Regions from separate parts of the Colwellia sp. SU-HH00943 genome, predicted to be linked through region 3. Evidence: predicted binding sites of a transcription regulator. Region 3 holds the regulator's gene; each other region holds the start of a gene.
What was found. The regulator MetJ, encoded in region 3, represses methionine synthesis genes. The targets are predictions, from matches to a motif close to TAGACGTCTAGACGTCTA.
Positions count from the first base shown of each region.

Region 1 (4,373 bases), 680 kb from region 3:
TTAATCATTATGGCAAGTGGCTTTATTGTAATGTTTTTCGCTGCTCAGTATGCTGCTTCAGGTATGAAAGTTGCGCCTTATTGGTTAGTGGCAACCTACTTTTTACATACTGTGGGTGAATTATGTTTAAGCCCAGTAGCATTAAGTGCTGTAAGTAAGTTATCTCCACGTCGTTTTGCCGGTCAAATGATGGGTGTATTTGTATTAACCTACTCAATTGGTAACATTATTTCAGGCTTATTAGCGGGTAATTTTGATCCTAACCGTATTGATCAATTACCTAATTTATACATACAAATTAGTTTATTCAGCATCGGCATCGGTATAGTCATTCTACTTATTGCTTTTAGAAGTCGTTTTTGGGAAAACTTAGCTGAAGAAGAAGAGAAGGAAGCAAAAGAGTCTACGGCTCCTGCTTCAGCATAATATTTAAGCCTAAGTTTAATAAAATAAGATAAGCGGTGAATTACTCACCGCTTTTATTTTGGCTTTAAGATTAAATGCATAACCGATAAAGTATGACGAACAATACATAACCGACAAAACAAGCAAACATGGACAACTCAACTATTAGCCGTAAAGACCTTCGTCATCATGTACGAAATCAACGCGCCTTATTAACGCCTCAATTTCAGCAAACATCAGCTCAACAGTTAGTTGCTCAACTCAACCCTCACCCTTTATTAAACAGTGCTAAAAAAGTTGCCCTTTATCTAGCTAATGACCATGAACTTGATCCACAAGCGTTAATCAACTGGTGCTGGCAAAACAATATTAAAACCTATTTACCTGTTATCCATCCTTTCAACAAAGGTCAGTTACTGTTTCTTCATTATCATCATGAAAGTCAATTAATGGCAAATCGCTACAACATTTTAGAGCCTAAATTGAATGTTAATGATGTTGCGCCAACTACCGATATAGATATCATATTCACACCTCTGGTTGCTTTTACTAAATCAGGAGAGCGTTTAGGCATGGGTGGTGGTTATTATGATAGAACCTTATCTTCTTGGTATAAACAAATTAAACAATCAAGCCATAGCTCAAACACTAGCGAAACTAGCATTAAACCCTACCCTATAGGCTTAGCTCACGATTGCCAGTTAGTTGAAAACATACCTACGCAGGCTTGGGATATTCCATTACCTGAAATAGTTACCCCGACACAAATTTTTAAATTTTAGCCTCTTAGTATTACTCTCAAAATCATCTAACCATCTTCTTTTATTAACTGCTATAATTCTGTCCAATTTAATTACTTCTATGACTAATAATCTGGTAACGATTAGTCAACTTCTCCGTTAAGGTAAATTTAATGACTCAAGATGAAATGAAAAAAGCCGCTGCAATAAAGGCATTAGAATTTGTTAAAGATGACACCATTGTTGGTGTAGGTACAGGTTCAACCGTAAACCACTTTATTGATGCTTTAGCAACAATCAAAGACAAAATTACCGGTGCGGTATCAAGTTCAGAAGAGTCTACTAAACGTCTAGAAGCCCATGGAATAGAAGTATTTGATCTTAACAGTGTTGATGATCTCGATGTATACATTGACGGCGCTGATGAAATTACTAAACACATGAGTATGATCAAAGGTGGAGGCGCCGCTTTAACTCGTGAAAAGATTGTTGCTGCGGTCGCCAAAAAGTTTATTTGTATTGCAGACAGTTCAAAACAAGTTGAACTACTAGGTGAATTTCCTTTACCTGTTGAAGTCATTCCTATGGCGCGCAGTTATGTTGCGCGTGAGTTAGTCAAACTTGGTGGTGATCCTGAATATCGTCAAGGTGTCATTACTGACAATGGCAATGTAATTCTTGATGTTCATAATTTACAAATCCTTGATCCTAAAAAACTAGAAACCGATATAAATGCCATTGTTGGCGTAGTGACTAATGGTTTATTTGCCCAACGTGGCGCAGATATCTTGATTTTAGGCAGTGAAAGTGGCGCAACAGTTATTCAATAAAACATATGCCGTTAGCTACTTAACAATCTAAAGTAGAACAATTAATACTTTAGAGTTGTTACACTATATGTTATCTTAGCCAAATTATAGATATCTAGCCGTCTAAACTGATTTACATTTTAGACTAAAATGACGAATTAACTTTATAAGCGAAGCCAAACCTTATGAGCACAAATCAAAATTCATTAGCAAAAGACAAAATTAAAATTTTACTTCTTGAAGGCGTTCATCAAAGTGCCCTTGAAGAATTAAGATCGCAAGGTTATTCAAATATTGAGTACCTAAAAACGTCATTATCAGAGAGCGATTTAATTGAAAAAATTGCCGACGTACACTTTATTGGCATTCGTTCACGTACACAATTAACAGAACACGTTTTGAGCCATGCAAAAAAATTAGTGGCTATTGGTTGTTTCTGTATTGGCACCAACCAAGTTGACATCACTGCTGCACAAGAGCTAGGTGTTCCAGTATTTAATGCACCGTTTTCAAACACACGTTCTGTAGCTGAATTAGTGTTAGGTGAAACCTTATTACTATTACGTGGCATCCCAGAAAAAAGCGCCAAAGCTCACCGTGGTGAATGGTTCAAATCTGCCCTCGGCTCAGTCGAGGCAAGAGGTAAAACTCTTGGTATTATCGGCTATGGTCACATTGGCACACAATTAGGCATTTTGGCTGAAACCTTAGGCATGCGTGTTCGCTTTTACGATATAGAGACAAAACTTCCTTTAGGCAACGCTAGCCAAGCTCCTTCATTAAGTGCTTTATTAGGTGAAGCCGATGTGGTGAGTTTACACGTACCAGAAACACCGCAAACTCAAGATATGATTGGCGCAGCTGAATTTGCCGCAATGAAATCAGGCGCAATTTTTATTAACGCTTCACGCGGTACAGTTGTTGACATTGAAGCGCTTGCTGAAGCATTAGCAGAGAAAAAAGTTGGCGGTGCCGCTATTGATGTATTCCCTGTTGAGCCAAAAGGTAATGACGAGGAATTTGTATCAGCACTGCGTGGTTTTGATAATGTTATTTTAACGCCACATATTGGTGGTAGTACAAAAGAAGCCCAAGAAAACATTGGTTTAGAAGTAGCTAGCAAGCTAGCCAAATACTCAGATAATGGTTCAAGTTTATCAGCAGTAAACTTCCCTGAGGTTTCACTGCCTGAACATATCAATACAAGTCGTTTACTACATATTCACCACAACCAACCAGGAATATTAACGCAAATTAACCAAGCGTTTGCTGAACATAGCATTAATATTGCTGCTCAATATTTACAAACTGATGATAAAATTGGTTATGTGGTTATTGATATTGAAACAGAAAATAGCGAACAAGCGTTAAAATCGTTAAAAGCCATCGATGGTACAATCCGCGCTAGAATTTTACACTAGTTAGATTATCCCTATTGATAAAGGGAGTTTATTTCAGCTGTACTCATAGCATGAGTAAGAGCATTATCAAGCGAATAAACTTCCCTTTTACTGCTGAGCGTCAGGTTGATTCTCAGGTAATGCCAACTGAAATGCCTCTAATTTATTGCAATTATCAACCACTCTATTGATATAAGGATATGCACTCATATCCACTTCAAATCGATGAGCATTATACACCTGTGCTGTTAGGCATATATCAGCAACAGTAAGCTGATCTTGAAAGCTATAACAGCCTGCACTTTTCACCAATTGTTTTTCAATAGCATGAAAGCCAACGGTCATCCAATGATCGAGCCAAACATTTTTTTCTTGCGCATCTAACTTTAAGTCTGAAGTTAAGTACTGTTGAACACGTAAATTGTTTAAAGGATGAATTTCACACGCAATATCTAAACAGAACGCTTGTACTAAAGCCCGTTCTTTCGCATCAAAAGGATATAAGGACAAGCCAGAATAATTCTCTTCTAAGTAATCAATAATGGCTAAAGATTGGTGTAATTTCAGTGAACCATCAACTAGGGTTGGCACTAAATGGTTTGGATTGATAGCACTGTATTCGCAGCTATGTTGTTCACCACCATTTTTCACTAAATGCACAAACTCATTATCAAATTCAATCCCTTTTAGGTGTAGAGCAATTCTGACTCGATACGCTGCAGTAGAGCGCCAGTACCCGTATAGTTTCATGTGTAAAACCTTTTTATAATTTTATTACTGAACAGTTTTATAAGGCAACCTCAGAGAAAATAAAGCTATACTGCTCTTCCTATTTAAAAGCAAGAACAGTACAAATACAGTACGTTTATCTATTAATTTTAAACGGCTTTATATTCAACAACTTCTTGGTCAATGGCACCGAAAATACTCAAGCCATCATTGTCAAACATTTCAATGCGTACGGTATCTCCAAAGCTCATAAATTCAGTGCTTGGTTTTCCATCTGCAATAATTTCCAA
Region 1 covers NZ_BAAJLW010000001.1:74,796-79,168, forward strand. Annotated here, with positions in the region: gene AC27GZ_RS00295 (peptide MFS transporter) at 1-426, shown strand, start outside; gene AC27GZ_RS00300 (5-formyltetrahydrofolate cyclo-ligase) at 555-1,187, shown strand; gene rpiA (ribose-5-phosphate isomerase RpiA) at 1,319-1,975, shown strand; gene serA (phosphoglycerate dehydrogenase) at 2,140-3,375, shown strand; gene maiA (maleylacetoacetate isomerase) at 3,463-4,104, opposite strand; gene AC27GZ_RS00320 (fumarylacetoacetate hydrolase family protein) at 4,233-4,373, opposite strand, start outside.
Region 1: the regulator MetJ is predicted to act here: its motif matches at 2,063-2,080, upstream of serA (phosphoglycerate dehydrogenase).

Region 2 (4,373 bases), 530 kb from region 3:
TTTTTCGAATCCAACATACCTTCGTCCATGTTGATATCAATAATTTGAGCGCCATTCTCTACTTGCTGTAGGGCAACGGCAATGGCTTGCTCATAGTTTTCTTCTTTGATTAAACGTTTAAAAATAGCCGAGCCAGTGACATTGGTTCGCTCACCCACATTCACAAATAAGGTGTCTTCTTGAATGGTAAGTGCTTCAAGGCCAGATAAACGACATGCGATTTTACGCGCTTCTATTTTCCGTGGTTGAATATTGGCTACACTCTCTGCCATACCTTTGATATGTGCAGGTGTAGTCCCACAACAACCACCAATAATATTTAAAAAGCCAGCATTCGCCCACTCAGCCACATGATCATTCATATCTGCTACGGTGAAGTCATATTCACCAAAGGCATTAGGCAAGCCAGCATTTGGATGGGCAGAAACAGCAACATCACTGATACGGCTAAGCTCTTCAACATATTGTCTAAGCTCAACAGGACCAAGCGCACAGTTCAAGCCAAATGAAATAGGCTTAGCATGACGTAATGAATTATAAAAAGCTTCCGTTGTTTGCCCTGAAAGGGTTCGCCCTGATGCATCAGTAATTGTGCCTGAAATCATCACAGGCAAACGCACTTGCAACTGTTCAAAAACAGTTTCTACAGCAAAAATAGCCGCTTTAGCGTTTAAGGTATCAAAAATGGTTTCAATTAAAATGATATCACTACCACCTTCAATTAAGGCGGTGGTTGATTCTATGTAAGCTGCTTTTAATTCGTCAAAAGTTACATTACGAAAGGCAGGATCATTAACATCAGGCGATATTGAGCAAGTTCTATTAGTTGGCCCTAACACCCCAGCTACAAAGCGTGGTTTATTGGGAGTTTTGGCATTGTATTTATCAGCGGCGGCACGGGCAATTTTGGCCGCTTGCAAGTTAATTTCAGCGCTAATACCTTCCATGTCATAATCTGCCATGGCTATGGTAGTTGCATTGAAGGTATTGGTTTCTAAAATATCTGCGCCAGCTTCTAAATATTCTTCATGGATTGCCTGAATAACTTGAGGCTGTGTAATAGCTAAAAGGTCATTATTACCTTTAACATCACAATGCCAATCAGCGAAGCGATCACCTCGAAAATCTTGTTCTTCAAACTTATAAGCTTGAATCATGGTGCCCATCGCACCATCTAAAATTAAAATATTTTTTGCTAACGCTTGCTCTAGCAAAATAAATGAAGAAGATTTTTTCATGGGGTTTCCGACTTTCTAAAAGTAAAAATTCAAATCAAAGATGTTATTTGGCCAATCTTAAATAACAGTATCCGGATGGATAGCTTTTATACCTGAAGCATCCAATTTATATGGCGTAATTTGATAAACATAATAATTAAGCCAGTTAGTAAATAATAGACTACCATGACTACGCCATGAGCCTATTGGAGTATTATTTACATCGTTATCTTTATAGTAATTTTCTGGTAGTGCCGCCTTAGGATCAAGCTTGCTGTCTCGCAAATACTCTTCATGTAAGGTACTGGTGTCATATTCTGGGTGACCAGTTAAATACACTTGCTGTTTATTTTTACTTGCCACTAAATACACACCAGCATCTTCAGATTCTGCCAGAATCTGTAATTGTTCAATACCTTGGTAATCCGCTTTTTCAATATAGCCATAACGCGAATGCGGCACATTAAAGTGCTCATCAAAACCACGTGTTAACGGCTCTTTACTATCAAGTGTTTGATGTTGAAAAACCCCTGATAATTTTTGTTCACGCAAGTGACGATTAATACCATAATGGTGATATAGCGCAGCATGAGCCGCCCAACAAGAAAACATAGTAGAGGTTACATTTTTTTCCGCCCAATCAAAGACTTCACAAATTTTATCCCAAAATTTCACTTGCGAGTAATCAAGCAGTGCTAACGGTGCGCCTGTGATAATTAAACCATCATATTGTTTATGCTTAATATCATCAAACAGACAATAAAAATTATCTAAATGTTCTGCTGGTGTATTTTTAGAAACATTTTTATGAATACGCACAAACTCAACATTAATTTGCAAAGGTGTATTCGATAACATTCGTAAAATTTGTACTTCAGTTTCAATTTTATTAGGCATCAAGTTTAAAATGGCCACTTGCATTGGACGAATTTCTTGACTGATAGCACGATGCTCAGACATTACAAAAATGTTTTCATTACCGAGTATCGATAGCGCTGGTAATTGATCGGGGATTTTAATGGGCATAACACATAACCTAATAAGAAATTAAAGTCTCTCACACAGGAGACATGTTACTTGGATTGCTAGATATGTCAACTTCTAAACGTATAGACGTCTAAACAAAAATATATTTTTCATGACATAAATAACAAATTTTGTCTTCTATATGGCCGCAATAAAACATATTGAACCTATATAGTAATTTCTAGATAATAAAACTACTCGTCGCAAACACGTTAAGTAAAGAATAGTCTATGTTATTCAAACACGAATCAAAAATAGCTTTTATTATTACTGTTATTACATTACTCAACGCGTGTTCTCATTTACCAACAAATTTCACTCCTATAGAAAGCTATGCTTATACAAACACTTCTGATACTTGGCTTGGTAAAGCGGCAGCCAAAAAAACGCCAGAAAACAGTGAATTCTCTTCTATTTACTTAATCAGTGAAGGTACGGATGCTTTTCTGACACGTATGGCTTTACTTGCTAAAGCTGAGCGCTCTGTAGATGTGCAGTACTTTATATGGAAAGCCGACATTATTGGTAAGCTGCTAATGCACAAGATGTTAGAAATTGCTGATAATGGTGTCAGAGTTAGGCTTCTACTTGATGATTTACCACTAAACAGTGAAACCAAAGCAATATTGTTTGCCATGGATCACCACGACAATATTGACGTTCGAATCTATAACCCTTTTTCATCAAGTGGTTATAAAGTACCCGCAGCCTTAACCGATACCGCTCGCATTAATAGACGTATGCATAATAAATCCTTCACTGTTGATAGTCAGTTCACCATAGTTGGTGGTAGAAATATTGAAGAAAACTATTTTTCTGCCAATACCAGAAGTAATTATGCTGATTTAGATATCATCGCTTCTGGACCAGTTGTAAAAGGGGTTAATAAGCAATTTGACACCTATTTTAATAGCCCCTTAGCTATTCCTGGCTATGTATTTGATGAATATGCATCACATAAATCGCGTTTAGATCAGGTAAAAAAAGAGCTTTCAGCATTTGTTTTATCGGTACAAGATTCTGATTATGCAAAAGATCTGAAAAATACTCGCCTATATCAACATAGCCTTAACGGTTTATCTAGTGAAAAAGAAACGTTTCACTACCAAGGTAAAGCCCATGTGATTTACGATAATCCTGAAAAAACATTAGGAAAATCTGAATTCGAAACTACCTACTTGATTTCAATGCTCAGGCCACACACAGATAAAATTAACCATTCCCTCGATTTAGTATCACCTTATTTTATTCCGGGTGATGAAGGCACTAAGCACTTAACGTCCCTGGTAGACAAGGGTATTAAAGTGCGAGTGATTACCAATTCACTTGCCTCAACCGATGGTATTCTTGCGCAATCGGGCTATGCAAGGCATAGATATAATCTACTTAAAGGCGGTGTCGAGTTATATGAGCTAAAACCAAAAGCCAAGTCTGAAGCTAGCCGCTCGCTAACGCGTAGTGCTGAAGCAAAAAGTGCCTTGCATGCTAAAACCTATATATTTGATCGTGAAGAAGTCTACATTGGCTCTTTTAACTTTGATCCCCGATCAGCAAATATTAATACTGAACTTGGTGTGGTGTGTGAAATACCTGAAATGGCTGAGTTTATTACTCAAGAGTTATTTAACAATAAGCTGCTGACAAATGCTTATCAACTAAGCCTTCATAATGATAGTGTTGTTTGGCTGGAAAATGTAAATGGTGAAGTAGTTAGACATGAAAATCAGCCAGAAACTAGTCTGTGGCGACGATTGAATTTAATGCTTTATTCGCTACTTCCCGTAGAATCACAGTTATAAACTAGGTAGTATTTAATTTGAATATCATTATTGATGGATTAATAGAGACTTATGGCTAAATATATATTCAGCGCTTTACTGTTCGTTATGTCATTATCTTCTTTTGCCGAAGAAGACTATGAAGTAGGCCCTGATACCTATAAAGAAAATCCACAATTTGATGACTGGAATTACCTTGTTGCCTTTCCAATGATTTGGGCACCATCAATCAATGGTGAGATAGAGTCTGATGGTGAGCGTTTAGATATTGAAATCCCTTTTAGTGATATCTTTAAAAACCTAAACGCAGGTATTATTGGCGAACTTTACGCACAAAAAGGCAAGTGGCTGT
Region 2 covers NZ_BAAJLW010000001.1:223,935-228,307, forward strand. Annotated here, with positions in the region: gene metH (methionine synthase) at 1-1,238, opposite strand, end outside; gene AC27GZ_RS00925 (homoserine O-succinyltransferase) at 1,296-2,243, opposite strand; gene AC27GZ_RS00930 (phospholipase D family protein) at 2,474-4,042, shown strand; gene AC27GZ_RS00935 (hypothetical protein) at 4,094-4,373, shown strand, end outside.
Region 2: the regulator MetJ is predicted to act here: its motif matches at 2,320-2,337, upstream of AC27GZ_RS00925 (homoserine O-succinyltransferase).

Region 3 (4,373 bases):
TGTAGGTGATGGTAAAGTTGGCTGTAACGATATTAATCAACCGTGGCGTTATGATCCTATGTTTGCAGAAAATGGCTTTCGTGTAGATTCGCATAATGCGCATGCCCAACCTAATGGAAGCTATCATTATCATGGAACCCCAAATGCTTTTTATTCAGAAAGTGATAATAGTGCTGAATCGCCAGTGGTAGGCTTTGCTGCCGATGGTTATCCTATTTTCGGCCCTTATATTGATGACAATGGCACGATAAGGAAAGTACATTCCAGTTACTCGATTAGAAATGGTGCTCGACCAAGTGATTCAACAAGCCCTGGTGGAAATTATGATGGTACTTATCGCGATGATTATGAATATATTGCCAATCAAGGTGACTTAGATGAGTGTAATGGCATGACTGTTGATGGTGTCTATGGTTATTATATTACTGATGGCTTTCCTTATATTTTGAGTTGCTTTAAAGGAACGCCAGATGCTTCTTTTAATAAGTAACCTGAGCTCAGTTTAATAAATGTTTTTCTAGAAATAAAAAAGCCTTTCTCAATGAGAAAGGCCTGAAATGCTCGCTTTATGGTCTTGTTGATCAAGATTCTTATTAGTTATTTTTTAGAAGTATTTTTATTATTAATCGTTGCTTCTTTGTTAGCGCAGCTATTTTATAGCAAAGCATTTTCACGCCTGCAACAACTTTAATAGAGTATAAACTCGACGAGTTTTTTCGTACAAAGCCTTTATTTCTCTATCTCTTGACTAAGTAGCTGATTCCTTCTGAAAAATCTTTTTTGTTACAGAAGTGTAATGCGATGATTTTTTTTTGTAGTTGTGTACAAATTTTGTATTGACTTGCTCAATACTGTCAATTGAATTGATTTGGCGCATAGATTCAAAATACGGCTAATGCTAGAATGGCCGTCATATTTTGTTCGTTATCGAAAAGTTAACTTAGAGAAACGAACTTACAGCATAAAAGGTAGGCGAAACTTCAATCGTACTGACCACTATTTTAGAGGATTTATTGGTGACAGAATTAAAAAATGATAATTATTTACGTGCGTTATTGAAGCAGCCTGTAGATTACACGCCAGTGTGGATGATGAGACAAGCTGGACGCTATTTACCAGAATATCGTGAATTAAGAGCAACTGCAGGTGATTTCATGTCACTGTGTCGTAATGCTGAGTTTGCTTGTGAAGTAACTATTCAACCCTTACGTCGCTTTAAATTAGATGCTGCTATTTTATTTAGTGATATTTTAACCATTCCTGATGCTATGGGCTTAGGCTTATATTTTGAAACAGGTGAAGGCCCTAAATTTACTAACCCAATTACCTGTAAAGCAGACATTGAAAAAATTGCTATTCCTGATCCAGAAGATGAATTGGGATATGTAATGAATGCCGTGCGCACTATTCGTAAAGAGTTAAAAGGTGAAGTGCCTTTAATTGGTTTTTCAGGAAGCCCGTGGACACTTGCTACCTACATGGTGGAAGGTGGAAGCTCTAAAGCGTTCACTAAAATCAAAAAGATGATGTATTCAGATCCACAAAGTTTGCATTTATTGTTAGACAAATTAGCAGAGTCTGTGATTACTTATCTTAATGGTCAAATTGCCGCTGGTGCACAATCGGTAATGGTCTTCGATACATGGGGTGGTGTGTTATCACCGCGTGATTATAAAGAATTCTCTTTACAGTATATGGCTAAAATTGTTGATGGATTAACTCGCCATGCTGATGGCCGTCAGGTACCTGTGACTTTATTCACTAAAAATGGTGGTATGTGGTTAGAAGATATTGCCGCAACAGGTTGTGATGCAGTTGGTCTTGATTGGACCATTGATATTGAAAATGCTAAAGCTCGTGTTGGTGATAAGGTGGCTTTACAAGGGAATATGGATCCATCAATGTTATATGCACCTTTACCGCGTATTGAGCAAGAAGTTGCAAAAATATTAGCAGGCTTTGGTGAAGGTGGTACTGGGCATGTATTTAACTTAGGACATGGTATTCACCCTGATGTGAATCCAGAGCACGCTGGACACTTTATTGAGTCGGTACATAGGTTGAGTAAACCCTACCATGTGTAAGCTTTGTTACCCATTGAGCTAAATAGTTAATTCAATGGGTATTCAAGGTAAATAAATAAAAATTACTAAAAAGCCGTTAGCATAAGAATATGCTAACGGCTTTTTTGTGATTGATATGTAGTGATTAATATCAATCAGAATAATTTAAATATACTTGGCTTTTATGGTTTAACTAGTCTTCATCCATCTCATAAGCACTAAAGTCAGTGATACCTTTTTCTTCTAGTATACGACGAACGCTTGCTGGAAGTTTTTCATCGTTATCTTTAGCCAAGTCTTCATCATTAGGTAATGGCTGACCCGTAAATGCATGTAAAAAAGCTTCGCACAGTAATTCACTGTTAGTTGCATGGCGTAAGTTATTTACTTGACGTCTTGTTCGCTCATCCGTTAATACTTTTAATACGCGCAAAGGAATTGACACTGTGATTTTTTTTACTTGTTCACTTTTTTTACCGTGTTCGGCGTAGGGATTAATGTATTCGTCATTCCACTGAGCCATGTAAATTCCTCTGTTTAATTATTAATGCGTACAAAGATGCAGTACTATTTTATATAGTTATAAAATAGATTTTACTGGATGCTGAAATTCAGTCAAGTAGAAGTTTAGATGTCTAAAAGATCTTGACCTAAATAGGTAAAGCGTTTAGAGTTATAGACGTCCAAACATCTAAACAGTTTTATTGAATACAGTGATCACTTACGGTGATGTATACGAGGAAGAACATGTCGAATGCTAATATAAAAAATATCACCACCAAGGCGGTAAGAGCAGGCATTAATACTGATCAGCATCACGGTGCTGTGATTCCAGCAATTCATTTATCTAGCACGTTTTCATTAAAAGGTTTTAATGAAAAGCGTCAGTTCGATTATTCTCGTACAGGTAATCCAACCAGAGCCACATTTGCTCAGGCAATCGCTGATTTAGAGCAGGGAAGTACTGGCATAGTAACTAGTACTGGCATGTCAGCGGTACATTTAATCTGTCAGTTGTTATCGACAGAAGATTCGGTTGTCATTCCTCATGACTGTTATGGCGGCAGCTTTCGTCTGTTCACCCATTTAGCTAAACGCGGCCAATTTAAGGTCATTGTGGTCGATCAAAATGATCAGCAGCAACTCAGCGATGCGCTAGCACAAAAACCTAAATTAGTATTGTTAGAAAGCCCGAGTAACCCTTTATTACGCTTGGTTGATATTGAAAAAGTCACTAAAGCAAGTCATGAAGTAGGTGCCTTGGTTGCGGTTGATAATACTTTTCTCTCGCCCGCATTACAGCAGCCATTAGCGCTAGGTGCCGATATAGTTTTTCACTCTACCACTAAATATATTAATGGCCATAGTGACGTTGTGGGTGGCGTACTGGTGACTAAAGATCCTGAACTTGGTGAAGAGCTGGCTTGGTGGGCTAACTGCATTGGTATCACGGGTAGCCCTTTTGATAGTTTTATGGCGTTACGTGGTTTAAAAACATTACCGATCAGAATAAAGCAACATCAAGAAAATGCCGCACAAGTGGCGAGTTTTTTGAAAAACCATAGCGCTATAGAATCAGTTTATTTTCCTGGCTTTGAAGATCATCCAGGTCATGAGATTGCCAAAAAACAACAAGCGGGCTTTGGTGCCATGTTAAGTTTTGATCTTAAAGGCGGTGTTGAAGCCGTGAAAAAATTGTTCGCTAATTTAGAACTATTTACCTTAGCGCAGTCGTTAGGTGGTGTAGAAAGTCTAATATGTCATCCACCAACTATGACACATGCTGGTATGGAAGAAAGCGCTCGCCTTGCCGCTGGCATTACCAATTCTTTAGTTAGAATTTCAGTTGGCATCGAAGATATAAACGATATATTGGCAGACTTAGCACATGGCCTAGCTAAGAGTCAGCAATAGACTTGCATAGATAATAAATTAATTGAGAAATAAATGACCCAAATAGTGACAAAAGCGGGTAATTGGCAATTTGAATTTAGTGCCGATGAACAAGCTGAAAATCAATTAGCAAAACATGCTATTCATGTACATAAATTTGGCGGTAGTTCATTAGCTACACCTGAGTGCATTGTGCGTGTAGTTGACATTATTCAACAGCATTGTCAGTTAAACGATATTATTGTGGTTTCTGCTAATGGTAAAACAACTGATCAGTTGTTTGCTTTATATTCATTAGCGAGTGAAGTTTTAAGTGAAGAAAGTAGCGCAGCTACAAATAATGATAATCAAGCATTAATGCAAGCTATTGCTGATTTGAAAACCGCACAAACGGAGTTAATAACTCAACTATTAAAG
Region 3 covers NZ_BAAJLW010000001.1:754,257-758,629, reverse strand. Annotated here, with positions in the region: gene AC27GZ_RS03285 (YHYH protein) at 1-490, shown strand, start outside; gene hemE (uroporphyrinogen decarboxylase) at 1,017-2,084, shown strand; gene metJ (met regulon transcriptional regulator MetJ) at 2,257-2,586, opposite strand; gene metB (cystathionine gamma-synthase) at 2,811-3,977, shown strand; gene metL (bifunctional aspartate kinase/homoserine dehydrogenase II) at 4,011-4,373, shown strand, end outside.